DNA from 3 places in the Mesorhizobium sp. WSM4887 genome. Region 1 is predicted to be linked to each of the others. Evidence: riboswitches for the same ligand, from Rfam matches in the RefSeq annotation. Region 1 holds a riboswitch; each other region holds the start of a gene.
What was found. A riboswitch is a leader RNA that binds a small molecule or an ion and turns the genes downstream of it on or off. The one in region 1 is predicted to bind cobalamin.
Positions count from the first base shown of each region.

Region 2: another riboswitch for cobalamin. It lies ahead of bluB (5,6-dimethylbenzimidazole synthase); the one in region 1 lies ahead of P9230_RS03555 (DUF1636 family protein).
Region 3: another riboswitch for cobalamin. It lies ahead of P9230_RS18785 (HoxN/HupN/NixA family nickel/cobalt transporter); the one in region 1 lies ahead of P9230_RS03555 (DUF1636 family protein).

Region 1 covers NZ_JARTVP010000001.1:729,282-739,055, reverse strand. The annotation lists gene cobN (cobaltochelatase subunit CobN) at 1-1,777, opposite strand, end outside; gene cobW (cobalamin biosynthesis protein CobW) at 1,795-2,832, opposite strand; gene P9230_RS03555 (DUF1636 family protein) at 2,834-3,262, opposite strand; cobalamin riboswitch at 3,301-3,501, opposite strand; gene P9230_RS03550 (winged helix-turn-helix domain-containing protein) at 3,531-4,730, opposite strand; gene P9230_RS03545 (NADH-quinone oxidoreductase subunit A) at 5,065-5,430, shown strand; gene P9230_RS03540 (NADH-quinone oxidoreductase subunit B) at 5,421-6,002, shown strand; gene P9230_RS03535 (NADH-quinone oxidoreductase subunit C) at 6,007-6,612, shown strand; gene P9230_RS03530 (NADH-quinone oxidoreductase subunit D) at 6,622-7,812, shown strand; gene P9230_RS03525 (NADH-quinone oxidoreductase subunit E) at 7,813-9,117, shown strand; gene nuoF (NADH-quinone oxidoreductase subunit NuoF) at 9,128-9,774, shown strand, end outside.
Region 2 covers NZ_JARTVP010000014.1:57,192-66,965, forward strand. The annotation lists gene P9230_RS29205 (MFS transporter) at 1-400, opposite strand, end outside; gene P9230_RS29210 (TetR/AcrR family transcriptional regulator) at 522-1,112, shown strand; gene P9230_RS29215 (hypothetical protein) at 1,257-2,237, shown strand; gene P9230_RS29220 (D-amino-acid transaminase) at 2,480-3,334, opposite strand; partial or broken gene P9230_RS29225 (aminotransferase class V-fold PLP-dependent enzyme) at 3,526-4,707, opposite strand; gene bluB (5,6-dimethylbenzimidazole synthase) at 5,049-5,780, opposite strand; cobalamin riboswitch at 5,823-6,001, opposite strand; gene P9230_RS29235 (histone deacetylase family protein) at 6,116-7,042, shown strand; gene P9230_RS29240 (exodeoxyribonuclease VII small subunit) at 7,046-7,297, shown strand; gene P9230_RS29245 (DUF2277 domain-containing protein) at 7,489-7,755, shown strand; gene P9230_RS29250 (pirin family protein) at 7,764-8,684, shown strand; gene dxs (1-deoxy-D-xylulose-5-phosphate synthase) at 8,817-9,774, shown strand, end outside.
Region 3 covers NZ_JARTVP010000004.1:385,058-394,831, forward strand. The annotation lists gene P9230_RS18780 (HWE histidine kinase domain-containing protein) at 391-1,767, shown strand; gene P9230_RS18785 (HoxN/HupN/NixA family nickel/cobalt transporter) at 2,302-3,369, opposite strand; cobalamin riboswitch at 3,459-3,650, opposite strand; gene P9230_RS18790 (DOPA 4,5-dioxygenase family protein) at 3,731-4,138, opposite strand; gene P9230_RS18795 (hypothetical protein) at 4,384-5,109, opposite strand; gene P9230_RS18800 (hypothetical protein) at 5,639-5,782, shown strand; gene P9230_RS18805 (nucleoside hydrolase) at 5,813-6,787, opposite strand; gene P9230_RS18810 (ATP-binding cassette domain-containing protein) at 6,924-9,038, opposite strand; gene P9230_RS18815 (LysE family transporter) at 9,121-9,720, opposite strand.

The sequences.
Region 1 (9,774 bases):
GGGGAAGGGTCGGGTCATGGTAGTCAGCGCGGCGGTCTGCGGAGCGGCCACGGTCGGGGGCCAGCGCCACGGTGACGTTGCCGAAGATGGCGGCGCGGAAGGGGAAGCTTGCGGAAGGAGGCGCTTGAACACCCCCCTCTGTCCTGCCGGACATCTCCCCCTCAAGGGGGGAGATTGGCAGTTTCGCTGACGGCGCTTCTCCTCCAGCGTTGATGATTGGCGAAAGCATCGATGCAGGCGCAATCTCCCCCCTAGAGGGGGAGATGTCCGGCAGGACAGAGGGGGGCGCATTGACGTGAGCTTTGTCGTTGGCTCTCCCCCACGCTGCCTCAACCGTGTCGCGTGCACCTTCGGGAAGCGCTGCCGAAAAGGCGAGATATTCCTGTAAGGTGAGACCAAGTCCACCCACCTCCAACACATCCAGCAGCCCGCGTGGCGATTGTGGAATCCCATCAACCGCATAGCCCTGTTCCTTCAGGTCCTGCAGCATGGCGAGCACGCTCGACGGCACATCCAGGCCGACAGCATAGCCGGTGCGTCCGGGCGCGCTTGGATAATCCGGAATCAGGATCGCCAGCTTGCGTTCCGCCCGCTCCGTCCGTTGAAGGCGAATGATCGCCGCGACGCGAGCGGCGACCTGGGCGACGCGATCCGTTTCCGGTCGGCTGGCGAAGGCGCGGAAGGCCAGCGCCGGATCGGCGTCGATCTCGCCCTTGAAGGAGATCGCGCCGGCGAGGATACGGCCATCGAGCTCGGGCAGCACGACATGCATGGCAAGGTCGGCGGGCGCCAGGCCGCGCTGGTTTTTCTCCCAGACTTCGCGCCGCGTCGTGGCGACGATGACCTGGAACACGGGCACGCCGGCACGGTCGAAGAGCGTTTCGGCACCAGGCTCGGCACCGGAAGCGAAGGCGGTTGCAGTGACGATGGCGGACGGGTTCAACGAGGTGATGGCGGTTTCGACGAAAGCCAGCGATACCGGGTCCTTGAGGCTCGAAACAAAGATCGGCATTGGCGTCATGCCCTGCGAGCGAAGGGCATCTGCGAGTGCATCGATTGGCGCGACGTCCGCGGCAAGCAGCATCGAGCGGTAGAAGAGGATGGGGATGACGGGGGCACCGACGCTGTCGATGTTGAGCTCCGCCACACCCCCCTCTCTCCTGCCGGACAGAGGGAGGTGTGACGGATCGCCGACGTTCAAGAAGACTGATTTCGCGACAACTCCGATTCCTGGTTGATAGTACCCCGCCTTCGGCACGCTCACCGGCTCGGCCACGGCCGTATCCGACCCGGCGAGCCTTGCCAGTCTTTGCACCAGCGCGCTCATGTTCGCCGGGCCGCCTTCGCGGAAATAGCCGAGCAGGGCGTCGAGTTCGGCGCGCGGCAGGGTCGAGGCTTCGATCAGCCGCTGGTCCTCGTCATGGCTTTCGCCCGGCAGCAGCGCCAGCTTGATGCCGCGCTCGCGTGCGACCGCGGCGAGCTGGTCGGAGCCATAGCGCCACCAGTCGTAGCCGCCCAGGATGCGGACGAGGACCACCTTGGCGTGACGGGCAACGCTGTCGATCCAGAGGTCCACCGACATCGGATGGCGGAGATCGCGAAGTGCTGCCAGCCGCATCGACGGCAGCCGCGCGGCGTCGGCCTTCCACGCAGCGGCGAGGCCGGCGAGATCGCTGTCGGTGAAGGACAGGGCCACGACATCCGCAGGCGTCTGCCTGAGGTCGATCGGCTCGGCGAGATCGTCGAGCGAGGCGGATGTCGTGGTGAGGATGTGCATCGCGGTTCGGTCTTGCCTCAGCCGGCGAGGATACGCTCGATCGCCGGGCGGTTCAGCCCCTTGAGGCCGATGACGACGAGCCGCGATCGGCGGTCGTCGTCCGGCGTCCAGGCGCGGTCGTAATAGTGATTGACGCGCGGGCCGACGGCTTGGAGCAGCAGCCGCATCGGCTTGCCGCCCACCTCGACAAAGCCTTTGACGCGCAGAACGTTTTCCTGCTCGGCGGCGAGAGCGACGCGCTTTGCCAGCTCATCCGGACTGGCGATGGACGGGATATCGAGGACGAAGGAGTCGAAATCGTCATGCTCATGGTCGAGCTCGTCATCGTGATGGGTCTTGCGGTTCTCGATGTCGTCCTCGACGGCGAGGCCAAGACCGAGCAGCACCGACGGGTCGACCTTGCCCTGTGCGGTCGGCACGACCTTGACCGCGCGCGCCACGTGCTCGCCGATAACGGCATTGGCGCGGACTGAGCCCGCCGCGTCCATCAGATCGCTCTTCGACAGGATGATGAGGTCGGCGCAGGCGATCTGGTCCTCGAACACCTCTTCGACCGGATCATCGTGGTCGAGGGAATCGTCGGCAGCGCGCTGCGCCTGCAGGGCGTCCATGTCGGAGGCGACGCGGCCGTCGGCCAGCGCCGGACCGTCGACCACCGCGATGACGCCATCGACCGTGACGCGGCTCTTCACCGTCGGCCATTGGAAGGCCTGGACGAGCGGCTTCGGCAAAGCGAGGCCGGAGGTTTCGATCAGGATGTGGTCGACCTTCGGCGTGCGCGACAGGATCTGGTCGAGCGCCGGCACGAAATCGTCGGCGACGGTGCAGCAGATGCAGCCATTGGCGAGCTCGACGATATTTTCCTCTGGGCAGGTGTCGATGCCGCAGCCTTTCAGGATCTCGCCGTCGATGCCGACATCGCCGAATTCGTTAACGATGATCGCCAGCCGCTTGCCCTTGGCGTTTTCGAGCAGGTTGCGGATCAGCGTGGTCTTGCCGGCGCCGAGAAAGCCGGTGACGACAGTGCAGGGAACACGGGAGAGGGATGCGGTCATGTCAGTCCTTCAGCAGGTCGAGGGGAGGGATGCGGGCAACCAGGCCGCGCTTGAGGGAATCGGGCCGGCCTCGCCAGGGGATGAGGCCGTCGGTCGAGGTGGCAAAGAGCTTTGCGCCGATGACGAGGTCGGCGCCGCTGGTCGTTTCCAGGTCACCGAAGACATAGCTCCAGCAGCCGTCGCGCAGCAGCGCCGCGCTCAGGCGGCGTTTGCAATTGCCGAGACACTCGACGATGCGGATGCGGATTTTCTCGTCCGGCGCGGCGCGGCGCGCGTCTTCGGCAAGGAGGGCGCCGGCGCGCGGATGCGCGTCCGAACCGGTCTCATCGCGGCAGGAGGAGCAGACGATGACGGTCACTTCCGATAGCGCGTCGCGGGGTTCGGACGAAGTGTCCGCGGTATTAGCCGGAAAACTGACGTTGCGATCCAAAACCAGGCTCCTTGCCCGGAAAACCCGCCGAGCGATCGGATTCTCATGTCTCAGACGGCAGGTCTCCTGGCTCGCGGGTCGTCGCCTTACGCCGCCTTCCCGGGAAACATCCCAGTGGTTTTCGGCTGAGGCTCGTCGCTCACAGTTGCGGGGACAGCCGCGGATTTGGGTTTTCCCGCACCGCATTCCCTCTTGGCTCCTCCCCTTGCCGGGAGGAGACCGTCTGCGGCGGATTTAGGCTTAGAGGTGCTGGCATGTCAACGCGCGGCTACGACACCGAAATGTCGGCCAACGCCGGCCCAAGGTCGCCGGCCGGCGTCACCTCGATGGTTTCCAAGCCGAGCCATGCCTGCATCTGTTTCAACTCATCGAAGAGCTGTGCGGCCGTTTCGGCGGGAGCGCCGGCTTCGGCAAAAGCCGCATGGACGCGCAGCACGCCGGCCGGCCGGTCAGCTCTCAAATCGACCCGGGCAACGATCCGGTCGCCGAGCAGGAAAGGCAGCACGTAGTAGCCGTACTGGCGTTTCTCGGCCGGCGTGTAGATCTCGATGCGGTAGCGGAAGCCGAAGAGTTTTTCCGTCCGGGTGCGTTCGAATACCACCGGATCGAAGGGCGCGAGCAGGGCGCGGGCCTCGATCCGGCGCGGAAAGCGGGCGTCCTTGTGGAGATAGGCGGGCTTGTCCCAGCCTTCGACCTTCACCGGCAGCAGTTCGCCCATCTCGACCAGTTCCTCGATTCTGGCTCTCGTATCGCCAGGCGCCAGGCGGAAATAGTCACGCAGATCGCCATAGGTTGCGATGCCATGGGCGCGGGCGGAAATGCGCAGCAATTGGCGATGCGCGTCCTCGACCGAGGGCACCGGCAGGTCGAGGATGGCCTGCGGCAGAACCCGCTCGGGCAGGTCGTAATAGCGCTCGAATCCTCGCCGGTAGGCGGTGGTGATGCGCCCGGCCCAGAACAGCCATTCGAAAGCGTGCTTGGCCTCGCTCCAGCCCCACCATCCGCCATTGCCCTTGTGGCCTTCGATGTCGGAGGCGGCGATCGGCCCGCGTTCCGCGACTTGCCCGTAGATCTCCTCGATCATCGCCTTGCGCTCGCGGCCCCATTTGGCGAGGCCGAGATACATTTCCTCGCCTTTCTCGGCCCGCTGCATGCGCCAGCGCATCAACGGATAGGTCTCGACGGGCAGGAAGGAAGCCTCATGGGCCCAGTATTCGAAGACGGTTCGCTTGCGCGTGACGGCCGCGTTGTCGAGCAGCGCAAGCGGGTAGGGGCCGAGGCGCGAGTAGAGCGGCATATAGTGGGCGCGCACCACGGCGCTGACGGAATCGATCTGCAGCAGGCCAGTTCGGGAAAGCACGCGGGCGAGATGGCGACGATCGGGCGTGCCGACAGGCCGCGCATCGGTAAAACCCTGCGCGCCGAGCGCAATGCGCCTTGCTGCGGCGAGCGAGATCTTTTCTTTCATCCAGCTACCTTGCCCTGATCCTTTGCCGGGGTTTCCAGTCGGTGATTCCGGCCATGCTAGCAGGCAAATGGCGGGAGATATGTCAGGATAGAAAAGTGGAGTAAAACATGAAGGAAATCAAACAGGAGCGGATCGGACCAGTTTCTTCCGATATGGCGTCCAGGGCCGGATTTTGAAGAAGGTTTGACTTGCGTCGCCGAAACCGCTGCGCTAACCCTCGCCGCGTCGCAGCATAGGCCACCTAAAACGGTTCAGCGGGTTAAACTGTCACGCTTCCGCCTTAGAGTCCGTTGCTGTAATCAAAGTGAACTGGCCGCCGAAGGAAAGCCGCCGCATGAGCGCACTCCTAAGTTCGTATCTGCCCATCGTGCTCTTCATCGCAGTGGCGATGGTCGTCGGCCTGGCGCTGATCGTTGCGCCGTTCCTGGTTGCCTACCGCAATCCCGATCCGGAAAAGCTTTCCGCCTATGAATGCGGGTTCAACTCATTCGACGACGCCCGCATGAAGTTCGACATCCGCTTCTACCTGGTGTCGATCCTGTTCATCATCTTCGATCTCGAGGTCGCCTTCCTGTTCCCGTGGGCGGTGTCCTTCTCCAAGCTCGGCATGCTCGGCTTCTGGTCGATGATGGTGTTCCTGGCGGTGCTGACCATCGGCTTTGCCTATGAATGGAAAAAAGGAGCGCTGGAATGGGATTGAACGACAGTTCAGGCACCCTCGTCGCGCCGAAGCCCAAGGGCATCATCGATCCCAACACCGGCAGGCCGGTGGGGGAGGACGATCCCTTCTTCCTCGAGATCAATAATGAGCTGGCCGACAAGGGCTTCCTTGTCACCTCGACCGAGGCGCTGATCACCTGGGCGCGCAGCGGCTCGCTGATGTTCATGACCTTCGGTCTCGCCTGCTGCGCGGTCGAGATGATCCACACCTCGATGCCGCGCTATGACTCAGAGAGGTTCGGCGTCGCGCCGCGCGCGTCTCCGCGCCAGTCCGATATCATGATCGTCGCGGGCACACTGACCAACAAGATGGCGCCGGCGCTGCGCAAGGTCTATGACCAGATGCCGGAGCCGCGCTACGTCATCTCGATGGGTTCGTGCGCCAATGGCGGCGGCTATTATCACTATTCCTATTCGGTGGTGCGCGGCTGCGACCGCATCGTGCCGGTCGACATCTATGTCCCCGGCTGCCCGCCGAGCGCCGAAGCGCTGCTCTACGGCATTCTCCTGTTGCAGAAGAAGATCCGCCGCACCGGCACGATCGAACGGTGAACCAATGGCCTTGGCGTTGCACGAACTCTCCACCTATCTCGGCGAGAAGCTCTCCGGCCGCATCGGCGAAACGGTGCTTGCTTATGGCGAACTGACGGTTTGCGTCGAGCCGGGCAACCTGACCGAGGTCGCGACCTTCCTGCGCGACGACCCGCGCTGCCAGTTCGTCTCGATCATCGACATTTGCGGCGCCGACTATCCGTCGCGTGCCAAGCGCTTCGACGTCGTCTACCACCTGTTGTCGCCGAAGCAGAACGTCCGCATCCGCCTCAAGGTCCAGGCCGACGAGGAGACGCTGGTGCCGTCGCTGACCGGCGTCTATCCCGGCGCCGACTGGTTCGAGCGCGAGACCTATGATCTCTACGGCGTGCTCTTCTCCGGCCATCCGGACCTGCGCCGCATCCTCACCGACTACGGCTTTGAAGGGCATCCCCTGCGCAAGGACTTCCCGCTGACCGGCTTCGTCGAGGTTCGCTACGACGACGAGGCCAAGCGGGTCATCTATGAGCCGGTGGAATTGAAGCAGGAATTTAGAAACTTTGACTTTTTGAGCCCATGGGAGGGAACGGATTACGTCCTTCCGGGCGATGAAAAGGCGAAGCCAAATTGAGGCGCCACAATGGCTGAAACCTCCGTCCGCAATTTTAACATTAACTTTGGGCCTCAACACCCTGCTGCGCACGGCGTTTTGCGTCTCGTGCTGGAGCTGGACGGCGAGGTGGTCGACCGCGTCGATCCGCATATCGGCCTGCTGCATCGCGGTACCGAGAAGCTGATCGAGGCCAAGACCTATCTGCAGGCGGTGCCCTATCTCGATCGGCTCGACTATTGCGCGCCGATGAACCAGGAGCATGCCTTCGCGCTCGCGGCCGAGCGCCTGCTCGGCATCGAGGTGCCGAAGCGCGGCCAGCTGATCCGCGTGCTCTATTCCGAAATGGGCCGCATCATGTCGCACATCCTCAATGTGACGACGCAGGCGATGGACGTCGGCGCGCTGACGCCGCCTCTGTGGGGCTTCGTCGAGCGCGAGAAGCTGATGGTGTTTTATGAGCGCGCCTCCGGCTCGCGCATGCATGCGGCCTACTTCCGGCCAGGCGGCGTGCATCAGGACCTGCCGCAGAAGCTGATCGAGGATATCGGCAAGTGGATCGATCCGTTCCTGAAGTCGGTCGACGACCTTGATGCCTTGCTCACCGGCAACCGCATCTTCAAGCAGCGCAATGTCGACATCGGCACGGTGTCGCTCGCCGACGCCTGGGCCTGGGGTTTTTCGGGCGTGATGGTGCGCGGCTCGGGCGCGGCCTGGGACCTGCGCAAGGCGCAGCCTTATGAATGCTATTCCGAGATGGATTTCGACATCCCGATCGGCAAGAACGGCGACTGCTACGACCGTTATCTCGTGCGCATGGAAGAGATGCGCCAGTCGGCGAAGATCATGCGCCAGTGCGTCGATCTGCTGCTCGGCAAGGAAAGCGGTGGCCCGGTATCGAACCTCGACGGCAAGGTGGTGCCGCCGAAGCGCGCGGCGATGAAGCGCTCGATGGAAGCGCTCATCCATCACTTCAAACTCTACACCGAGGGCTACCGCGTGCCGGCCGGCGAGGTCTATGCGGCTGTCGAGGCGCCGAAGGGCGAGTTCGGCGTCTATCTCGTCTCCGACGGCACCAACAAGCCCTATCGCTGCAAGCTGCGCGCGCCGGGTTTTGCGCATCTGCAGGCCATGGATTTCCTGTGCCGCGGCCACATGCTGGCCGACGTCACCGCCGTGCTTGGCTCCCTCGACATCGTGTTTGGTGAGGTCGATCGCTAAATGTCAGTCCGCCGTCTCGCAGATGCCAGCGTCCAGCCAGCCTCCTTCGCCTTCAACGAGGCGAACGCTGCGGCGGCGCAGCAGTGGATCGCCAAATATCCGAAGGGACGCGAGCAGTCGGCCATCATCCCATTGCTCATGATCGCTCAGGAACAGGAAGGCTGGGTGACGAAAGCGGCGATCGAGACGATCTCGGATATGCTCGGCATGCCGCGCATCCGCGGCCTCGAGGTCGCCACCTTCTACACGCAATACCAGCTCAATCCGGTCGGCACCCGCGCCCATATCCAGGTCTGCGGCACCACGCCCTGCATGCTGCGCGGCTCGGAAGCGCTGATGGATGTGTGCCGGTCTAAGATCCATCACGACCAGTTCCATACCAACGACAGGGGCACGCTGTCGTGGGAGGAAGTCGAATGCCTCGGCGCCTGCGTCAACGCGCCGATGGTCATGATCTTCAAGGACACGTTCGAAGACCTGACGCCGGAGCGCCTTGCCGAGATCATCGATCTCTATGAAGCCGGCAAAGGCGCCGAGGTGAAGCCCGGTCCGCAGAACGGCCGCATCGGTTCGGAGCCGGCCACGGGCCTGACGACGCTGAAGAGCGAGAAGGCAATCCTGAAATCCACCCGCGACAAGGAAGCCAAGGCCGCCGCGAAGGCAGCCAGACAAGCCGCTGCCGCAGCGCCGGCTACTGCATCCGCCGCCGTCGTCTCGCAGGCGCCTGCCGCGCCGCCCTCGGCCCCTGTCGGGCCATCGAAATCCGGCAAGCCGAAAACCGACGCGCCCGAAACCAGTCCGGCACTAAGGACACCGTCGCCGGTCAAGGTTTCGCCCGCCACCGAGAAGGCGGCCAGCGTCAGGGCGCCGCGCCACTCCGCAGCCAATGCCAACAAGGCTTCTCCGGAAGTCGAGGCGGTTTCGAAGCCGCGCAGCGGGCCGAAGGCCAAGGCCGAGCCGGCGTCCGCCTTCAAGTCGCCGGAAGCGAAGCAGCCTGCGACCAAGACGGCCAAGCCTTCGCTCGAGGACAAGAACCGCCCGGCCGGGATCGCGCGTCCGGCAACGGTCGACGATCTGAAGCTGATCTCCGGTGTCGGTCCGAAGATCGAAGGCGTCCTGCATTCGCTTGGCATTTATACTTTCGCGCAGGTCTCTGCGTGGAGGAAGGCCGAGCGCGAATGGGTCGACGGCTATCTCAATTTCCGCGGCCGTATCGAGCGCGACGACTGGGCGAAGCAGGCCAAGGCGCTCGCCAAGGGCGGCGTCGCCGAGTACATCCGCGTCTTCGGCAAGAAGCCGGTCTGAGGGACGAACAATGCTTCAGGACAAAGACCGCATCTTCACCAACATCTACGGCCTCTTCGACAAGTCGCTGGCCGGAGCGCAGGCGCGCGGCATGTGGGACGATACACCCGGCCTGATCGCCAAGGGACGCGACTGGATCATCAACGAAATGAAGGCAAGCGGCCTGCGCGGCCGTGGCGGCGCCGGCTTCCCGACCGGCCTGAAATGGTCGTTCATGCCCAAGCAGAGCGATGGCCGGCCGAGCTATCTCGTCATCAATGCCGACGAATCCGAGCCTGGCACCTGCAAGGACCGTGACATTCTGCGCAACGATCCGCATACGCTGGTCGAGGGCGCGCTGGTCGCCGGTTTCGCCATGGGCGCGGTCGCTGCTTACATCTATGTGCGCGGCGAGTTCATCCGCGAGCGCGAGGCGCTGCAGCGCGCCATCGACGAGGCTTATGCGGCCAAGCTCATCGGCAAGAACAACACCTCCGGCTACGACTTCGACGTCTATATGCACCACGGCGCCGGCGCCTATATTTGCGGCGAGGAGACGGCGCTGCTCGAAAGTCTCGAGGGCAAGAAGGGCCAGCCGCGACTGAAGCCGCCATTCCCGGCCAATGTCGGCCTTTATGGCTGCCCGACCACGGTCAACAACGTCGAATCCATCGCCGT
Region 2 (9,774 bases), on a different contig from region 1:
CGCGAAAAATCTCGGTCCAGCGCGCCCTGACCAGCGCCGGGATGCTGGGCATTAACGCGGCAAGCAGCGCGGATAGGAACAAGGTCCACACCGGCCAGTGCTGGTTGGCCGCGACGATCAAGGTTGCGAAGGCAAGCGCCGAGACAAGTGTCGTCGGCACGGCAATCCGGCTCTGGCCGAGGCGGTCGACCAGCCGCGAGACCTGCGGCGACAGGAAGGCGTTGACCAAAGCGTAGGTGGCCGAGACGGCGCCGGCCAGCCAGTACTCGCCATGCGTTTGCGACAGCATCGCCACAATGCCGATCGGCGCCATGGCGATCGGCAGCCGGGCGATGAAGGCTGCCGCGGCGAAGCTCTTTGTGCCAGGAGCCTGAAAGATTTCCGAATAGGGGTTTCGCATGGTCCTGTTCCTCGACAAGGGAAGGTGCCGCAATTACATACGCAGCGTATGAATGTCAGATAGTTCATACGTCGCGTATGTCAATTAGCATACGACGCGTATGTGAATAAGGCCAGGAGCCATGCATAAGCCCCGCAAGGAGATGATCGCCGAGACGCGCGCCAAGCTGATCGCGGCCGCACGCCATGCCTTCGGCACGATCGGCTATGCCGAGGCCTCGATGGACGATTTCACCGCTTCGGCGGGTCTGACGCGCGGCGCGCTCTATCATCATTTCGGCGACAAGAAGGGGCTCCTGCAGGCGGTGATCGCCGAGATCGACGCCGAGATGGCGGCGCGGGTGAACGAGGTGGCCTCGCGGGCGCCTACTCGCTGGCAGCATTTCGTCGACGAATGCACCACCTATATCGAGATGGCGCTTGAGCCGGAAATCCAGCGCATCATGTTCAGGGACGGCCCGGCCGTGCTCGGCGATCCGGCTCAGTGGCCCAACGCCAGCGCCTGCACGGCTTCAATGACCGATCACCTGTCAAAGCTGCAGGAGGAGGGCGTCGTCGTTCCCGATCTCGATCCCGAGACCGCAGCGCGGCTCATCAACGGCGCCAGTAGCCAGGCCTCGCAGCGCATCGCCAATGCCAAGGATCCGGAAGCGACGTCGAAGAAGGTTGTGGCGGCGTTCAAGCAGCTGCTGGAAGGCCTGAAAACCAAATAGCATCCGGTCGCGGCGTTCCGGGCAATCACTCGGGTCCGCGCTGCCTCAGACAATTGTCCCCCGCTCAAAATCCCTCCGACATTGACTTTGGCAGGAGCGAGCGCATCCTCTCCCGCCAATTCTCTGAGGCGGAGGGTCGGGGCCATGTGGGATTTCAGCATCGGCCGGTCGGTGTCCATCATGATGCGGACGTGGCCGTTCATCGTCTTTCGCATCATCGTCTATTTCGGCATCACGGTGGCCTACATAACGGCGACCGGCACCGGCGCCAGCGTCGGTTACGGCGTCGGCCACATCTCGACCGATCCGGACGGGCCGATGTCCTTTGCCTTGTGGGGTGGGGTCGTCGGCTTCGGCGTGGTCTCGATCGCCGTCTACTGGATCCGCGAATTCATTCTCTATGTGCTCAAGGCCGGCCATATCGCCGTCATGGTCCATCTGATCGACGGGCAGGAAGTTCCCGACGGCCAGGGCCAGATCGCCTATGCGCGCGAAGTGGTCACGAAGCGCTTCGCCGAGGCCAACATCCTTTTCGTCGTCGACCAGCTGGTGAAAGGCGCCATCCGCGCGATCACCGGGCTGATCGGCGGCATTGCTGCGTTCCTACCCATTCCAGGCTTGAGCGGTCTGGTGAGCTTCATCAACACCGTCATCCGCCTGTCGCTGACCTATGTCGACGAGATCATCCTCGGCTACAACATCCGCACCAATTCCAACTCGCCTTTCGAGACCGCCAGGCAAGGCGTCGTGCTCTATGCGCAGAACGGCAAGTTGATGGTCAAGAACGCCGTCTGGCTGGCGGTGATCATGTGGGGTGTTTCCTTCGTCATCTTCCTTTTGATGCTGGCGCCCGCCGCCGCGATCCTCTGGGTCATGCCGGGCCAGCTTGCCGGCTGGGCCTTCGTGTTGGCCATCGTCTTCGCCTGGGCCTTCAAGGCGGCTTTCATCGAGCCCTTCGCCATCGCTTCGCTGATGCAGGTCTACTTCGCCGCCATCGAGGGCCAGGTCCCCAACCCGGAATGGGACCGGCGCCTGGCAGAAGCCTCGTCCAAGTTCATGGAGCTGCGCGACAAGGCGCTCAGCCCCTTTGGCGGCTCGCGCTGGGATTCGCCAAGGACCGCTTGACTAGAGTCAGAGAAGATGCCTCGCCAATGGAAGGATCGCCGCTAGCATCTGGCGCGAACGCCAGTCTAGCAGCGGCCTTGTCAAGCTACTTGGGCGCCGCGAGTGCTCGGGCGAGCTATTCACGTGCAGGGCTGGCGTCAGGAGTGCTTGAGTTAGCGCGGTCCATATGCGCCCTGAGTAACGCCACCGGCAGGTTGCGTATCGAGGTTTGACGCCGCAGAGAACACGGTCGACGATCAACGCTAGATCGCCGATGCTCGGCTTCTATCGAGATAAATTTGTCGCAACCGCCGGGTGACTAAGCCCGGCAGCCCGTTGCCGATCGGCGCACCATCCATCCTGACCACCGGGTTCACCAGCCCGGATGATGACGTTGAAAACGCCTCCGTCGCAAGTCTGGTCTCTACTACTGTGAATGGGCGCTCCTCCACCCGCAGATGAAGTTCACTTGCGCACTGCAGAACGACTGCCCGGGTAATCCCGTGCAGGATATCGCTCGAGAGATCCCGCGTGACGATCGTCCCATCCGAAGTCACGATATGGGCGTTGTTGGAAGAGCCTTCCGTGACGTAACCATCCCTCACTAGCCATGCGTCATCGGCGCCGCGTGATTTCGCCTGCATTTTGGCCATGGAGGGATACAGGAGTTGCACCGTTTTGATGTCGCAGCGCCGCCACCGGAGATCTTCCACGGTTATGACGTGCTGGCCGCGTATGGCGACCGGATTTTCGACAAGTGCCTTCTCTTGTGTGAAGAGCACCACGGTGTTCGGCGTATCCCGAGTAGGAAATATGAAATCGCGGTCGGCCGCGCCCCGGGTGATCTGCAAATAAACAAGTCCCTCGGATACATTGTTCCGTCCAATGAGCTCCCTGTGGATCTTCAAAAGATCTGCTTCGGTCAGGGAGAACGGCATATCGAGCTCACGGAGCGATCGCCGCAGGCGCGCCATGTGACTGGCAAAATCGACGAGCTTGCCATCAAGAACGAGCGTGACCTCATAGACTCCGTCGGCGAACAGGAAGCCCCGATCGAAGACCGAGATGCGGGCCTCGCTTTCCGGTAGATAGGATCCACTCACGTAGACTTGGCGCATTGATAGACCTCAAAAATGCAGACCACGCTCACGGCCTTGAGCGAAACTATTGAACTCTTGTCGGGGTGCAGGCCTGGGCAGCTTTAAGCGCAAATAGCGGCGCTGCCATCCTGCACCCCTCGACTGCGAAAACGCTATTCGCCAGACAGCAGACGGCTAAGGTCAGGCACAGCCAGAGAAAATTCGTCGGTTCACTCCACAGCGCTTCGCAGCGCGGCGACGAAGGCATCAAGATCGCGCTTAAGCATGTAAATGTGTGGCGAAACCCGCAAACCCTCGACGTGCTCGACCTTGCGGTATTTCACGTGGACCTGGTGTTTCTCGCGAAGGTCGCGCTCGAGTTGCTGCATGTCGATGCTGTCGATCGAAAACAGACTTATCGCAGCGAGGCTGTCCGTGTCGGTCGGCGTATGGAGCCTGAAACCGGGAATGTCCTGGACGAGACCTACCCAATATCGGGTGAGTTCGCGCAGTCGCGCATGCATCCGTTCCGCGCCGATCGCCTTGTGGAATTGAATTGCGGGCGCGATTCCTGCCTGGACAGCGGAATTGTAGGTGCCGAGATTCTAATGGTCGAACCTGTCTATGTGCACCGCGGGCTGGTCGAAAGGTGCAAGCAATGGCCAGGTGGTATCGATCCGGCGTTCGCTGACGACCAGCATCCCGTTGCCGATAGGAGCACCGAGCCACTTGTGCAGGCTGGTGACAAAAAAATCGCAATCGAGTTCGCGGAAGCTGACCGGCATCTGAGCAAAAGTCTGGGCACCGTCGACGACAGTCATGATGTCGCGCTCCCGCGCGATCTCGCAGAGCCGGTTCACCGGCAGGACACGCCCGTTCCAGTGGTACATGTGAGTCAGCTGCAGGACGCGGGTACGCGGGGTCATCGCCTGAACATAGGATTCGATGATGTCGTCGTCGCTGTCCATGAGGTCGAAGGTGCAGTTTACAACCTCGATGCCCTCGCGCTGTTGCCGCTGCAGCCAGCCCGCACGAACGCTGGGGTAGTCCCAAGGCGAGATCAGCACTTGATCGCCCTTAGTCAGCGGTATTCCGAAGATCGCTGTCGAAAGACCCTCCGACGAATTCCGGTTCAGCGCGATCTCTCCGGGGCTGCAATCGATCAGTTCCGCCAGCTCGCGTTTGATATGAGGAAGTGCTGTGTCGAGCTTGCTCCACATATTGTAGTCGGAATTGCGACTGATGAAGCGGTAGGCGTCAACCGTCGCTTCCTCGACAACAGTCGGTGGGGGACTGACCGCGGCGTTGTTCAAGTTGAGGAATGGTTCTTGCGGCGGGTATTTTGCGCGGATGCGCTCCCATTCCGCTTCGCCCTCATGTTCGGCGGACCGATCTATTGCAAAAAAGTTCATGGGAACGCGCCGGGTCTCATCTATCGCCCGACAATAAGCGCCGTAGCCCAGCTCAATCTGCCTATTCACATGAGAAGACAGAATTTAATTGCGAACGCCGGTGAATTCGCGAGACGTTGAAGCCCGAGAACGACATCGCTTGGCACAGGGTTAGCCGTGAGGAAGCGAGTGCGGAGATCCGGCCCAATCACGCCAAGAAGAACCGTCACGTTGTCAAGCGATGCGCGAACAATCCCCGGTTTCTGAGAGCGGGCAACGACGGTCAGGCCTGCCAATGCGCCATTGCGCAAACGCGAACGGCGCGTTGCGGTTGGTGCGGGTCTATGGAACGCCGAGCGGCTCTAAGGCTTCAATCGTTCTCCGAGACGAGCGATCGCCGATTTGAGCGGCGCCTCGCCGGCGCCGCAAAAGGTCTCGCTCATCACCAGCTCGGGCAGCGGCAGGCGCTTGCCCCAGCCATGCGCTTCGAGGTCGGGCCTTGGCGCGAATTCCGAGACGCGGCCGACGCAGAGATAGGCGATCGGCGTGACGTGCTCGGGGATCGACAGCAGTCGCTTCAGCGCTTCGGGCTCGATGATGCTCACCCAGCCAACCCCGACGCCTTCCGCCCGCGCCGCGAGCCAGAAATTCTGCACCGCGCAGACGGTGCTGTAGAGGTCCATCTCCGGATTGTGCCAGCGCCCGAGCGGCGAGTTCTTCGAGCGCTGGCGGTTGCAGGTGATGCAGAGGTTGAGCGCGCTTTCGCAGATGCCCTCGAGCTTCAGCTTGCGGTAGAGCGCCCGCCGCTCCACCTCGATCGCCGGCAGTTCCTGTTCGCGCGCGGCGAGGAAAAGGTCGCGCACCTGCCGCCGCCTTGTGGCGTCCCGGATGATGATGAAGTTCCAGGGCTGCATGTAGCCGACCGACGGCGCGTGGTGTGCCGCGGTGAGCAGCCGCGCCAAAACGCTGTCGTCGAGATCGTCGGTAAGGAAATGGCTGCGCACGTCGCGCCGGGTGAACATGGCCCGGTAGACGGCGTCGCGCGCCAATTGGTCAAAGTCATCGCCGCCGGCGGCGGCTGTTCGTGCCTGCATCGCTTGTCCCCTTGCGATAAGCAGTCCTCCGCCTGACCATGCGGATGACCATGTCTGCCGGGCCGGTCTTCTGGCTCGGGATCGACCCGCATCCGGCGCCTTCCCGTCTGGGACAGTGGCGTTTGCCGGCGCGGTCCCCCTCACAGCGTTGGGCACGCCACGGATTTCAACCGTGTTCCCGATTCTCCCGCGTTGCGGGCACCAGGCAGCGACGCGACCTTATCGCGAAGCCGAAGCCGGGCCAATGCCGCCAGCGACACGATTGGGCGCGATTTCCCCAATCATTCGGCGCTGAAACATGGCTATCCGTGCGACAGGTGCCTAGATTAGGCGCCATGACCACTCGTCTTTACACTCATCCCGTATTCCTGGAACACCTCACGCCGCCCGGCCACCCCGAGCGGCCCGACCGTTTGCGCGCCATCGAGCGCGTGCTCGACGACGAGGCTTTTTCGGCCCTCGACCGCGTCGAGGCGCCGGAAGGCGACGAGGCGACTATCCTTTACGCGCATCCGGAGGATTTCGTCGGCCGTGTCCGCGCTGCGATTCCCGAGACGGGGATCGTCTCGATCGATGCCGACACCAGCGCCAGCCCGAAAAGCTGGCAGGCCGCGGTGACGGCGATCGGCGCGGCGAACGCCGCCGTCGACGATGTGTTCGAGGGCCGTGCCGCCAATGTCTTCGTTGCCGCGCGTCCGCCCGGCCATCACGCCGAAAAAGCGACCGCGATGGGCTTTTGCCTGTTCAACACCGCGGCGATCGCCGCCCGTTATGCGCAGGAGAAGCATCTGGCCGAGCGCGTCGCCATCGTCGATTGGGATGTGCATCACGGCAACGGCACGCAGGACATTTTCTGGGACGATCCGTCGGTGCTCTATTGCTCGACCCACCAGATGCCGCTTTATCCGGGCACCGGTGCCAAGAGCGAGACCGGCGCCGGCAACATCGTCAACGCGCCGCTTGCGCCGAGCACCGGCAGCGACACGTTCCGCGACGCCTTCCTGTCGCGCGTGCTGCCGTCGATCGACGCCTTCCAGCCGGATCTGATCATCATTTCCGCCGGTTTCGATGCGCACCATCGCGATCCGCTGGCCGCGATCAACCTGACCGAGGATGATTTCGACTGGGCGACCGGCCAGCTGATGGAGCGCGCCGGGCGCCACAGCGGCAACCGGCTCGTCAGCCTGCTGGAGGGCGGTTACGATCTGCAAGGATTGGCATTTTCGGTCGCCGCCCATGTCGGGCGGCTGATGAAGGGATGAATGATGGCTGATGAAGCTAACCAAGACGTCAAGGCGATGAGCTTCGAACAGGCGCTCGACGCGCTGGAGAAGATCGTCGATGATCTGGAGCGCGGCGACGTTCCGCTCGACCAGTCGATCAAGATCTACGAGCGCGGCGAGGCGCTGAAGGCTCATTGCGACCGCTTGCTCAAGGCCGCCGAGGACAAGGTCGAGAAGATCAGGCTCTCGCGCGACGGCAAGCCGGTTGGAACGGAGCCGCTCGACGCCGAGTGAGGTGTATTGATATTCAGGTGAGGCCGCCTGCAAACGCGGCTTTCTGCGGTTCCGGTGCTCACGTCCTTCAAGTACGCTCCGGTCCGGTTCTCGGAACCCGCCATTTTCGGCTCGGTCTGACCTGAATCTCAACACACCTCGGTGCACAATGTCAGACCGGTTCGGGCAGAAAGCAGGTAAGGAGTTAAAGCATGTGCCGAAACATCAAGACCCTGTTCAACTTCGATCCGCCGGCGACCGACGACGAGGTCCATGACGCGGCGCTGCAGTTCGTTCGCAAGCTGAGCGGCGCGACCAAGCCGTCCAAGCGCAACGAGCATGCCTTCAACCACGCCGTCGAGGCGATCGCCGCCGCCGCGCGCGAGCTGCTTGACAGCCTCGAAACCACCCAGCATCCGCGCAACCGCGAGGAAGAGGCCGCCAAGGCGAAGGCCCGATCCGCGCTCCGCTTCGCCTGACGCCGGTCATGAGCTTCTTTCCGGGCAACGATCCTGAGGCCGGCGACGCCTTCGCCTGCGACCAGATCGAGTTGATGGTCATTCCGAACGCCAAGGACATTGGCGGCTTCGAGGTTCGCCGCGCCTTGCCGACGGCGAAGCGCAGGCTGGTCGGTCCGTTCATCTTCTTCGACCGCATGGGTCCGGCCATCCTGCGCGCCGGCCATGCGATCGACGTGCGCCCGCATCCGCATATCGGGCTTTCCACCGTCACTTATCTGTTCGACGGCAAGATCAGGCATCGCGACTCGCTCGGCACCGAAATGGTGATCGCGCCGGGCGACGTGAATTTGATGACCGCCGGCCGCGGCATCGTTCATTCCGAGCGCACGCCCGAGGAATTGCGCCGCGCGCCGATGTCGATTTCCGGCCTGCAAACCTGGCTGGCGCTGCCGGACAGCAAGGAAGAAATCGCCCCGGTGTTCGCGAACACGTCGGTCGTCCAACTGCCCGAAATCGATGCCGAGGGCGTTAGCGGCCGCGTCGTCATCGGCGAATTTTCCGGGCTGCGCTCGCCCGTCGCGACCGCCTCGGAAACGCTCTATGCCGATCTGCGGCTGGCGGCGGGCGCCAGCGTCAAAATCCCCGGCGACGCCGAGGAACGCGCCATCTACACGCTGGAGGGCGAGGTTTCGATTGCCGGCGACCGTTTCCCGGCCGAGCGGCTTTTGGTGTTCAAACCGGGCGAGGAAATCGTCGTGTCGTCCGAGCGCGGCGCGCATTTCATGCTGTTCGGCGGAGCGTCGCTGGGCTCCAAGCGCTATATCTGGTGGAATTTCGTTTCGTCCTCGAAAGAACGCATCGAGCAGGCCAAGGAAGAATGGAAGACGGGCCGCTTCGATATCGTTCCTGGCGATGAGGAAGAATTCATTCCGCTGCCGGAAGGTTAGCGCAGGATGGACATTCTGCGCCAGGCGCGTCACTGACACGCATTTACATTGGCGCGCCGTCAGCCTATCTCGCGCATAGCAAAGCGCATATTTGAAGGTTAACCCAAGGTTAAGTTGACAGGCCGTCCCAGAGTGAACCCGAAGCCTGACACGCCGCTCCTCGACAAAGTCCGCATCCCCGCGGATTTGCGGACGCTTGATGAAAGCGAGCTGCCGCAGCTGGCGACCGAACTGCGCGCGGAGCTGATCGATGCGGTGTCGCACACCGGCGGCCATCTTGGCGCCGGTCTCGGCGTCGTCGAGCTTACGGTTGCGCTGCACTATGTCTTCAACACGCCGGAAGACCGGCTGATCTGGGACGTTGGCCACCAGGCCTACCCGCACAAGATTCTGACCGGCCGCCGCGACCGCATCCGCACGCTTCGCCAGGAAGGCGGTCTCTCCGGCTTCACCCGGCGCGCAGAGAGCGAATACGACCCCTTCGGCGCAGCGCATTCCTCGACTTCGATTTCGGCCGGCCTCGGCATGGCGATGGGCCGCGACCTTGCGGGCGGCCGCAACAATGTCATCGCCGTCATCGGCGACGGCGCCATGTCCGCCGGGATGGCCTACGAGGCGATGAACAACGCCGGCGCGCTCAATGCCCGCCTGATCGTCATCCTCAACGACAACGACATGTCGATCGCCCCGCCGACCGGCGCGATGAGCGCCTATCTGGCGAGGCTTGCCTCCGGCAAGACCTATCTCGGCCTGCGCGATTTCGGCAAGAAGCTGACCTCCTATCTCGGCAAGCGCGCCGACAGCGCCATCACCCGCGCGGTCGAGCATGCGCGCGGTTACGTCACCGGCGGCACGCTGTTCGAGGAGATGGGATTCTTCCACATCGGCCCGATCGATGGACACAATTTGGAGCACCTGATCCCGGTGCTGAAGAACGTCCGCGATAATGGCGACGGTCCCATTCTGATCCATGTCGTCACCCAGAAGGGCAAGGGCTACGCGCCGGCGGAGGCCGCCGCCGACAAGTATCACGGCGTCAACAAGTTCGACGTCATCACCGGCGCGCAAGCGAAAGCGCCGGCCAACGCGC
Region 3 (9,774 bases), on a different contig from region 1:
GAAAGAGAGGTCGAAACAGCCGTTTTCATCTCTGGTACCTCCGTTGGGCCAGAGCCGGCCGCTCTGGCGGCTTCAATGCGTGATTGCGGGACATATGCACTTTGCCTCAAACGGCTTCGTATGAGGAACTAACGAAACTGCGCCCGAAATATTCCTCCGGCGGACCGGCAGCCTGGGGTCTATTCACGATGGCTAAAATTTTGCGTGACGGAGACGGATACATAAACGGCGTCGCGCGTTAATGCGCCTATGGCTGACGGGCTCTTCCGTGAATCGTGGCCTCGCGGGAACGGCGAGATGGCGCGATTCATTCGCGAATATCCCTGGTCGGAAAGCCCGCTCGGGCCGATCGAGACATGGACGCTCAGCCTGAGGACGACGGTCGACCTGATGCTCGCCGCCGAAGCCCAGATCGTGCTTTTCTGCGGGCCGGAGTTTGTCGCGCTCTACAATGACGCCTACGCGCCGACCATCGGCGACAAGCACCCGCGCGCGCTCGGCCGTCCCGCCGAGGAAAACTGGTCCGAGCTCTGGACCGACCTCGAGCCGCTGCTGCGCGGAGTTCTCGAAACCGGCGAAACCTTCTCGGCCAGGGACCGGCCTTTCTACATCGAACGATCCGGCCTGGTCGGCGAGACGGTCTATTTCGACATCTCCTATTCCGCAGTGCGGGCGCAGGACGGCACGGTCGAAGCCGTGCTCTGCATCGTTTCGGAGACCACGGCCCGGGTGCTGGCGGCAGCAAAGGTGCGCGAAAGCGAGCAGCGGTTTCGCGCGCTGGTCAATGCCAGCTCCGACGTGGTTTACCGGATGAGCCCGGACTGGCAGGAAATGCATGAGCTGGACGGCCGCGGCTTCCTGTCGAGCGCCCAGGGGCCGGCGATCCGCTGGCGCGACGAATACCTGTTCCCGGAAGACCAGGCGAGCATCCAGGCGGCGATCGAGCGCGCCATCATGGAGCGCGGCGTGTTCGAGCTCGAGCACAGGGTGCGGCGCGCCGACGGGTCCGCCGGCTGGACCACCTCACGGGCAATCCCGATCGTCGATGACACCGGCAGCATCCTGGAATGGTTCGGCATGGCCGCCGACATCACCGAAAAACGGGCGAGCGAACAGCAGATCCAGCTTCTGATGCGCGAGGTGAACCACCGCGTCAAAAACCAGTACGCCGTGATCCTTTCCATGATCCGCGAGACGAGCAAACGCGCGACCGACCCGCGCGCGTTCGAACACCAGATCCGCGAACGCATCATGGCGCTGTCGCGCTCGCACGACCTCTTGGTGCTCAACGACTGGCGCGGCGCAGGCATGGCCGACCTTGTGCGCGAACATCTGCGGCCGTTCGGACACGAAGAGCGAATCTCGCCTTGCGGGCCGGACGTGACGTTGCGGCTGAACGCGGTGCAGAACATCGGCATGGCGCTGCATGAGCTGGGCACCAACGCGACGAAATACGGCGCCCTGGCCGGCGACGCCGGAACCGTGCGGATGGACTGGCGGGTAGCACCGGCCCCCGAAGGCAGCGATTTCGAGCTGGTCTGGGAGGAACATTTTTCCGAACCTCCCGCGGCCGCCGATGCCAACCCGCATAAAGGCTTCGGCAGCGTCGTTCTCCAGCGCGTCGTCCCCACCAGCCTCTCCGGCAGCGCCTCCATGGAACGGCTGCCCGGCCTCGTTCGCTGGACGCTCTCGGCGCCGCTCGCCAACGTGGTCGTCGCCGGCGGGGCGGAGCTGGACGGCGATGAGCAGATCGCCGGGCTGACGTGAGGCCGGTTGCATCCTGGGAGACCGAACAGGGCGGCTCGCCGCCACGTCGGAAGCTCGCTGGCGCCGCCGAGCCCTCGCCGTAGCGCCGTACGCCGAATGGCTTGCGCTGCTCCCATTTTTGCTTTCCCCTTCCCCGCTTTTTTAGAACAGAAAAGCGCCAGCTTTTCTGTTCTGGACTCTGGATATTTGGACTCTGGATTCTGGCTTATGGATTATGGGGCTTATCCCAGGCCTTAACCCCTGGCTTATCCAAGCGCAGAATTCCGTCACACTTCCAAAGGCTTGGGCTACGGCTCCTCAGCATGCCTTTGAAGCGCGTGCGCACGGGCCGGCGATCTCCTGTCGCTGTCTGCCAACAGTGAACAAAATGGGAACAAGAATGTCAAGCCGAGCACCGCTGACGGGGCGGCGATCGACCTTTGCCGTCATCGGCTTCCCGATGCCGAGGCATTCAAGGCGGCAGGCTGGCAGCCCGCCGGCGTCTGATGGCAGAGAGATGCGGCTGGCCTGCTGCAGCCAGCCGCCGCCGGCGGCTTATGAATTCTTTGCTGCGGATCCGATCTCCACATCGTCCAGCCCCTTGGCCTTGTAGACGACATAGGAGATCGCCCAGGCGGCGATGAAGATGCCGATAATGGCGAAGCCCAGATTGTTGAAATTGTCGTTGAGCGTGCCGACGCCGTTCCAGAAGCCGCCCGACAGACCGAACTTGTCACCGATCAGGCCGAGCGCCTCGATGCCGCCGATCAGTACTGCGACAAGGACCGACACCAGGGTGATCGTCATGTTGTAGTACAGTTTGCGGATCGGCTTGACGAAGGCCCACTCATAGGCGCCGAGCATCATCACACCATCGGTCGTGTCGACCAGTGACATACCGGCCGCGAAAAGCACCGGGAAGACCAGAATGGCCTCGAACGGCACGCCCTTGGCCGCTTGTGCCGCGGACACGCCGAACATGGCGACTTCGGTCGCGGTGTCGAAGCCAAGGCCGAAGAGGAAACCAAGTGGGAACATGTGCCAGCTGCGCGACACCAGCCGGAACATCGGGCGGAAGACGCGGGCCAGGAAGCCGCGATTGTTGAGCAGCAGGTCCAGATCCTCCTCGACAAACGCCCCACCGGCCCGCACCCGCCGATAGCTTCTGTAGATCGAGAAGAAGATGACGATGTTCATCGCCGCGATGGCGAGCAGGAAGAGTGCGGAAACGCCGGTACTGATGGTGCCGCCAATCTCCTGAAGGCTCTGGAAACGGCCGAGCAGGGACGTTGCCGCCGCGATAGCCGCAGCGACGATGACGACGATCGTCGAATGGCCGAGTGCGAAAAAGAAACCGACGGAGACCGGCCGTTTGCCGTTCTGCATCAGCTTGCGCGTGACATTGTCGATGGCCGCTATGTGGTCGGCATCGACGGCATGGCGCAAGCCGAGGCCATAAATGACGAGAGCGACGCCAAGCAATGTCGGCTTGTCGTGGAAGGCGACGAAAGCCCACAGCCACGCCCCGACGTTGAGAATGGCGAGCGCGCCGTAGATTGTAATCAGCCTGGCCTTCAGGTCGGGCGCGGTTTTGTTCAGCATTTTCGATAGTTGGATCAGCATGGTTCTGCCTTTGACGTTGCCTGTCATCGCAGGGAACTCGCCCCGCCGTCCGGCCAGGCGCGCACACCGGATCACCCCGTCCGATGTTCTGCTTTGACGTCCATGATGGCAGGTCTCCTGGCTCGCGGATTGCCGCCGCTTTCGCCTTCCCGGCCCATGCAGCCAGTGGCATCGTGAAAACGGCATGCCGCTTACAGTTGCGGGGGCAGCCACGGCTTTGGATTTCTCCGCACCGCGTTCCCTTTTGATCCCCGAAGGGAACCATCGGCGCGAATTCGCCACACCGCGGTTGGCCAGTCAATCAACAACTCCGACGGCCAGCCGCCTCTCACGCCATCGTGACGAGATCGCCGCGCCCCCCTCACACCCCCAGCGTCGGCTCGGTATTCACCTCCAGCGCTTCCTCTGCCTCGTCCTCCTCGCCAAGCACGTCGCCCTTCACCGGCAGTGCCCGGCCGATCCAGATCGGGTCGATAAGGTGGTCGCGCTTGGGGTTGGTGGTGTTGGGATGGATAAGGATGCTCAGGCCGCCGTGGTTCAGCATCAGCCAGGGAACCAGCGTGGCAAAAATCTCGGTCGCGAAGGAGACCTGGTACATGGCTTGCTGGTGCGGGCCGACCGGCTCGTCGCGCCAGTTGCCCAGGCGCACGCGGAACCGTTCTGCGATGCGCTGGCGCAGCCATTCGGCATGCTGCCGCTCGGCTTCCCCGCCGTAGTAGATATGGGCGTGATAGCTGGCGATCTCGGCGATCGGCCTGACTTCGTTCATCGCGATGCTCCCCTTCGATGATTTTTTTGCGCCCGGCGGAACTCTAGCCGAAGCGCGGGCGCCTTGTCTGCAGCCGGCTGAGGTCCGCGCCTGCGGTCGGCAGGGTTATCGGATATGGCGCTCCCCCGCTCAGTCTCGGCTGCGCCGAGCCACCTCTCCCGTCCACCTTGTGGGGGCGAGGAATTGCCAAACCGCCGAGGTTGCAACCGGCAGGAAGGATGGCAACGGCCGTTGTGCCTTTGCCTCTAAATCACCGCGGTGACCGCGCCCTTCGCATTTAGGCGACAGCCGACTTTCGCCTGCCTCACTTCGATGCCGCCTCGCCTGTCATAGTCTATGCGCACCTCGATCGGCGCGTTGAGCCCGCTTCGGCGTTGACGCAAGGGGCCGGCGCTGACCGTGTAAACACGCACGGCGCCGAGGGGCTTGGCGGCCGCCGCGATCGCGGCGCGACAGGCGCGCACTACGGCGGCCGGCGTGCCCGGTATCGTCTTCGGAGGTGACAGCGGCGGGATGCGATAGCCTTTGGTGACCCGCCGGAGGTCGCCGCCGGCGGATCTGGAGGGCTTCAGCACTGGAGGCAGCACAATGGTCTGCGTCGCGCTTTTGGCCAAAGCAGGGGCTGTCGGCACCGCGGCCGGGTTCTGCGCAGAGGCAGCCGATCCGCTGACGGCGGAAGGATCGTCGCCCGCGGCGGCGGCGCCCACGCTTGTCGACTCGCCTGTGCTGGTGCTGCCCAGATTGCCGCCGGCATTGACGCCGAGCGATCCGCCGCCGGTCGATGCGCCGACGTTTGCGCCGCCGACACCGTCGGCACTGGCGCCCACGCCCGCCGACACGCCTTGCGAACCGGCGCCCAATCCGGCGCCCACGCCGATGCCGCCGACCTTGCCGCCGACGCCGACGTCAAGCGCCGAGGCAGGCCCGATCGGGATGGCGATCGCCAGCGCGGCTGCTAGGTATTTTTTCATGGCCAGACCTTTGTTCCAAGGCCAACCTTGTGTGGCTCCTCATCGAGCGTCCGCTCGACAGCGGTCTGCGAAGCCTTCGTCGCGCGAATGCGCCGAGCGATGGCTACTTCTCGCCCTGCCAGGCATCGGCCTCGGTGGTGACCGGCGCGGCTGGAGGCCGCTCGAAAGACGAATGATAGAAAAGCGGTCTCGGCAACGCCAAGCACTGAAAAAGGCTTAGGACTTCTCCTTTCAACTTAGCTGTCGACAGCAGGGCAAGTTTGAGCTCGCTTACGCGCTGCTAGCGGGTAACTTTCAAATTAGTTTCAACTAAAATGCAATAGAACAAGGACACCACCGTGCCAGCGCCGGTTGCTGATGCCGACCGCCGGGCTCTCGTCGAAATGGCCGTCTCGGCTTCGCCGGGCCAATTCTCCCCCACTTCCTGGCGTGCGCGGGCCTGGAGGCTTGAGAGTCGCCCAGGGCGGCAAGGCGCCCGCGCTACCGGCTCGAAGCCGCAACGCTCGTCGCGCTGGCCGACAAGGATGCGGTGCTGGTCGGCCAGGCCGACCTGTTGCGATCGATGGTCGAGGGTGCGGCCGGCGATGCGATCCTGGCCAACAAGCGCGAGATCGAGACCGGCATCGCCGCCATCAGCGCCACATTGCGCGACAGGCAATCGTTCCTGCTGTGAGGGCCGGCTAGGCCTTGCCCCTGGAGCGCCTCACGCCTTTTGACTGGTGAGGCGCTCGAGCGCATCGACAATCAGGTCGCAGAATTTCGAATGGTCGAGCTTCATCGCCACGGTATGGCGGAAATCGACCTGCTCGCTCGCCGTGCCGCCGAAATGGCGCATGCCGCCCAGCTTCTCGAAATTGCAGACCGTCATGCCCTTGGTCCACCGTCCGGCAAGCTCGACGCGGATATCGGCCTTCTCGGTGGTCAAGACGCCTGCATCGATCATCGCCGCCACGCAGCAGGCGTCATGGACGGCGGGATGGGCTATCTGCAGCAGGCCGCCATGCGTGGTCGCGATGAACTCCCAGATATCGAGAATGAATTTGGCGATCGGGCCGCCGACAGCGCGCACCCTGTCCTGCAGGTCGGGGGTGGCCAAGGCCTGGTGCGTGAGGTCGAGCCCCACCATGGTGACGTCCCAAGCGGCGCGGAACACCACGTCTGCGGCCTCCGGGTCGGCATAGACGTTGAACTCGGCCGCGGGCGTGATGTTGCCGCGCGTGAAACTTCCGCCCATCGCGACGACCCGCTTCACCCGCTCGACGATGCGCGGCTCCTTGCGCACGGCCAGAGCGATGTTGGTGTAGGGCCCGACCGGCACCAGCGTGACGGTTTTCGGCTCATGCGCCATGACCGTCTCGATGATGAAGTCGACGGCATGGCGCTTGTCGAGCTCGAACGAGGCGGGCGGCAGCTCCGGGCCATCGAGCCCGGTCTCGCCGTGGATCTCGACGGCCAGCACCTGGTCGATGATCAGCGGGCCGGGAGAGCCTTTCGCCACCGGCACCTTTATGCCGTAGGCCGTGCATACGGAGAGCGCATTGCGCGTGGTGTTCTCGACATTGTGGTTGCCCGAAACCGTGGTGATGCCGAGAAGGTCGATGTCCGGGTTGCCGGCCGCAAGCAGGATGGCGATGGCATCGTCGTGCCCCGGATCGCAGTCGAGGATGATCTTTTCCATGGGGGTCGCCTCTCCCTGGCCTGCGGCGATTACAGACCTGGGACTCTGGTGACGTCAAGGTTGCCATCCGGCCGAAGCGCGACCCCTGCGGTCCGATCACCATCTCGGACGTTCTTGCCTGCCCTTGATGCCGCCCTCAGCGCGCCGGCCCTCCTCTCGCCCCGCTCCCCCACAGCGCCCGCGCGAACACGTTGCGCTTGCCCCTGCGCGGCGCCAGCTCCACATCGCTGACCAGCTTCGCGCCGCCTTCGCGCCGCTCCAGCGTGATCTTGCGGCTGTGGAAAGCTTCCAGCTCGGCGCGGTGGGCGACGCTGATGACGGTGACCTTCGGCAATGCCTGGATCACCGTCTGCATCATCTTTTCCTGGCTCTTCTCGTCGAGCGCCGAGGTCGCCTCGTCCAGCACGACGATGTCTGGCTCGTGCAGCAGCAGGCGCGCGAAGGCGAGGCGCTGCTTTTCGCCGCCGGAGAGTGTCTGGTCCCACGGCGCCTCTTCCTCGATCCTGTCCCGCAGGTAGCCGAGGCCGACCTTGTCGAGGGCGGCGTCGATCTCGTCCACCGTCCAGTTGTCGGCGGCGGCCGGATAGGCGACCGCGCGCCGCAGCGTGCCGGTCGGGATGTAGGGGCGTTGCGGCAACATGAACAGCCGCTTGCCGGCATGGAAATTGACGCTGCCGCCGCCCCAGGGCCACAGGCCCGCGACAGCCCGCACCAGCGTCGACTTGCCGGTGCCGGATTCGCCGGCGACCAGCACCCGCTCGCCCGGGTTGATCTCGACCTTCGTCTCCTTGACCACGCCGGTGCCGTCGTTGAGGGTGACGGAGAGATCGTCCAGGCTGAGCATGGCGCCGTTTTGCGTCTCGCCGCGCCGGATGCGCCCAAAGGACTCGCTCTCTTCGGCGCGCTCCAGCCCGTCGAGCGACATCATCAGCGAAGCGACGCGGCGCGCCGAGGCGTTCCAATCGGCCAGGCGCGGATAATTGTCGACCAGCCAGCCGAACGCGCCTTGCACGATGGCAAAGGCGGAGGCCGCCTGCATGACCTGGCCGAGCGACATCGAGCCTTCGAGGAATTTCGGCGCGCAGAGCAGCACCGGCACCACCGGCGCGAACAGCATCGACCCTTGCGAGACAATCGCGGTGCGCATGTGCTGTCCGGTCAGCAGCGCCCATTGCCTCAGCACATGGCCGAAATTCCTGTCGATTCCGCTGCGCTCCTCCGCCTCTCCGCCGAGCAGCGCGATGCTCTCGCCGTTTTCGCGCACGCGTGTCAGCGTGTAGCGGAATTCGGCTTCCGCCTGGTTCTTGCGCTCCGAAAGCTGCACGAAATGGCGGCCGATGACCACCATCGAGGTCGAGGTGATGGCGGCGTAGATGACCGCGGTGACGACGAGGAAGCCGGGGATGGTGATGCTCTCGCGGCCGAGCGGCAAGGTGAGCGCGCCGCCGATGGTCCACAGCACGACGATGAAGGTCGAGGCCGCCAGGAAGGCGTTGAGAACGCCGGAGATGAAATCGACGGGGGACTCGGTGGCGATGCGCAGATCTTCGGTGAGACGGGCTTCGGGGTTCGAGTGGTCGCCGGCGACGAGGTTGAGCTGATAGTAGCGGCCGCTGGCCAGCCAGCGCGCGATGACAGATGTGGTGAGCCAGGAGCGCCAGCGGCGCTGGATCGTCATACGCAGGTAGACCTGAACGACGACGAGGCTGGCGCTTCCGGCAACCAGCGGCACGAAGACGGCGCTCAGCATATAGACGGTGTGGACATTGCGCTGCTCGATGGCGTCGAAGAAGGCGCGGTTCCAGACATTGATGCCATACTGGAAGCCGACATTGACGCAGATCAGCACCAGCAGCCCAATCGTAAACGGCCATGCGAGCTTGTCGCCATTCCGGCCCCAGTAGCCGCGCCCGCTGATCCAGAACCGCCTAAACAGGTACTTCCTGCGCGCCTGCTCGGCCTCCTCGGGCGTCAGCTTCGGACCGGGCTCGACGGATTCCGGCGGCGGCGGCGCCGGTTCGCCGACGGCCTCCGGCGTCGCTTCGGCCGGCTCCTCGTGCTCGGGCGATTGCTTCGGTTGCGACTTCTCTTCGCGGGGTCTTTCCGGATGCAAGCTTTCCGGCGGCGACTTTTCCGGCCGCGTCTTGCCCGGGGGTGCCTTCGCTGCGCCCGTCTTTGCGGGGCGCGACTTCCCGGCACCGCGCGGCTGGGCGCCGTCGGCCGATCTTGGCTTGAGCTTTGCTTCAGACATCAGCCGACAACGGCTCAAAAATCAGAAGGTTTCACGATCTCGGCGAGAGATGTTGCCTGCCCGCTCGGGCCTCGACCTCACCTCACCCGGCAAAACCCCGCCGCGCGGCGGCCATGCCTTCCCACATCAGCTTGATCCCGAGCGCGCCGACCACGGCGCCGGCGGCGCGGTCGATCCAGTGCTTGGTGCCGAGATAGGCCGCGCGCGGCCGGCTGGAGGAAAAGGCGAAGGCGACGACCGCGTACCAGACGAATTCGTTGAGGAAGAGCAGCGGCGGCAGGACCAAGAGCATCCAGAGCGGCGGCGAGGCCGGCAGCATGGCCGCGAACATCGAGGCGTAGAAGATCGCCGTCTTCGGATTGGCGAGCTGGACCAGAAGCGCGCGACGCAGCGCCCGCCAGAACGAGCCGGCGCGCGCCGAGGCATCGTTCGCGATCTCGATCGGCTGATTGGCGCCGCGCCAGATCTTGATGCCGATCCACAACAGATAGGCGCCGCCGGCAATGCGCAGGAAAATGTCCAGCCAAGCGATCTGGACGAGCAGCGCGGTCAGGCCCGCGACCGCGATGATGGCGAAGATGAAGCCGCCGATGCCCATGCCGATCGCCGCCGCCAGGCCATCCGTACGCTCGCCGGCCACCGCGATGCGCGAGACGACGACGAAGCTCGGCCCCGGGCTCATCGCCCCCAGCAGGAAAACGCCAAGGATGGAAAGGATGGTTGCAATCTCGGACAA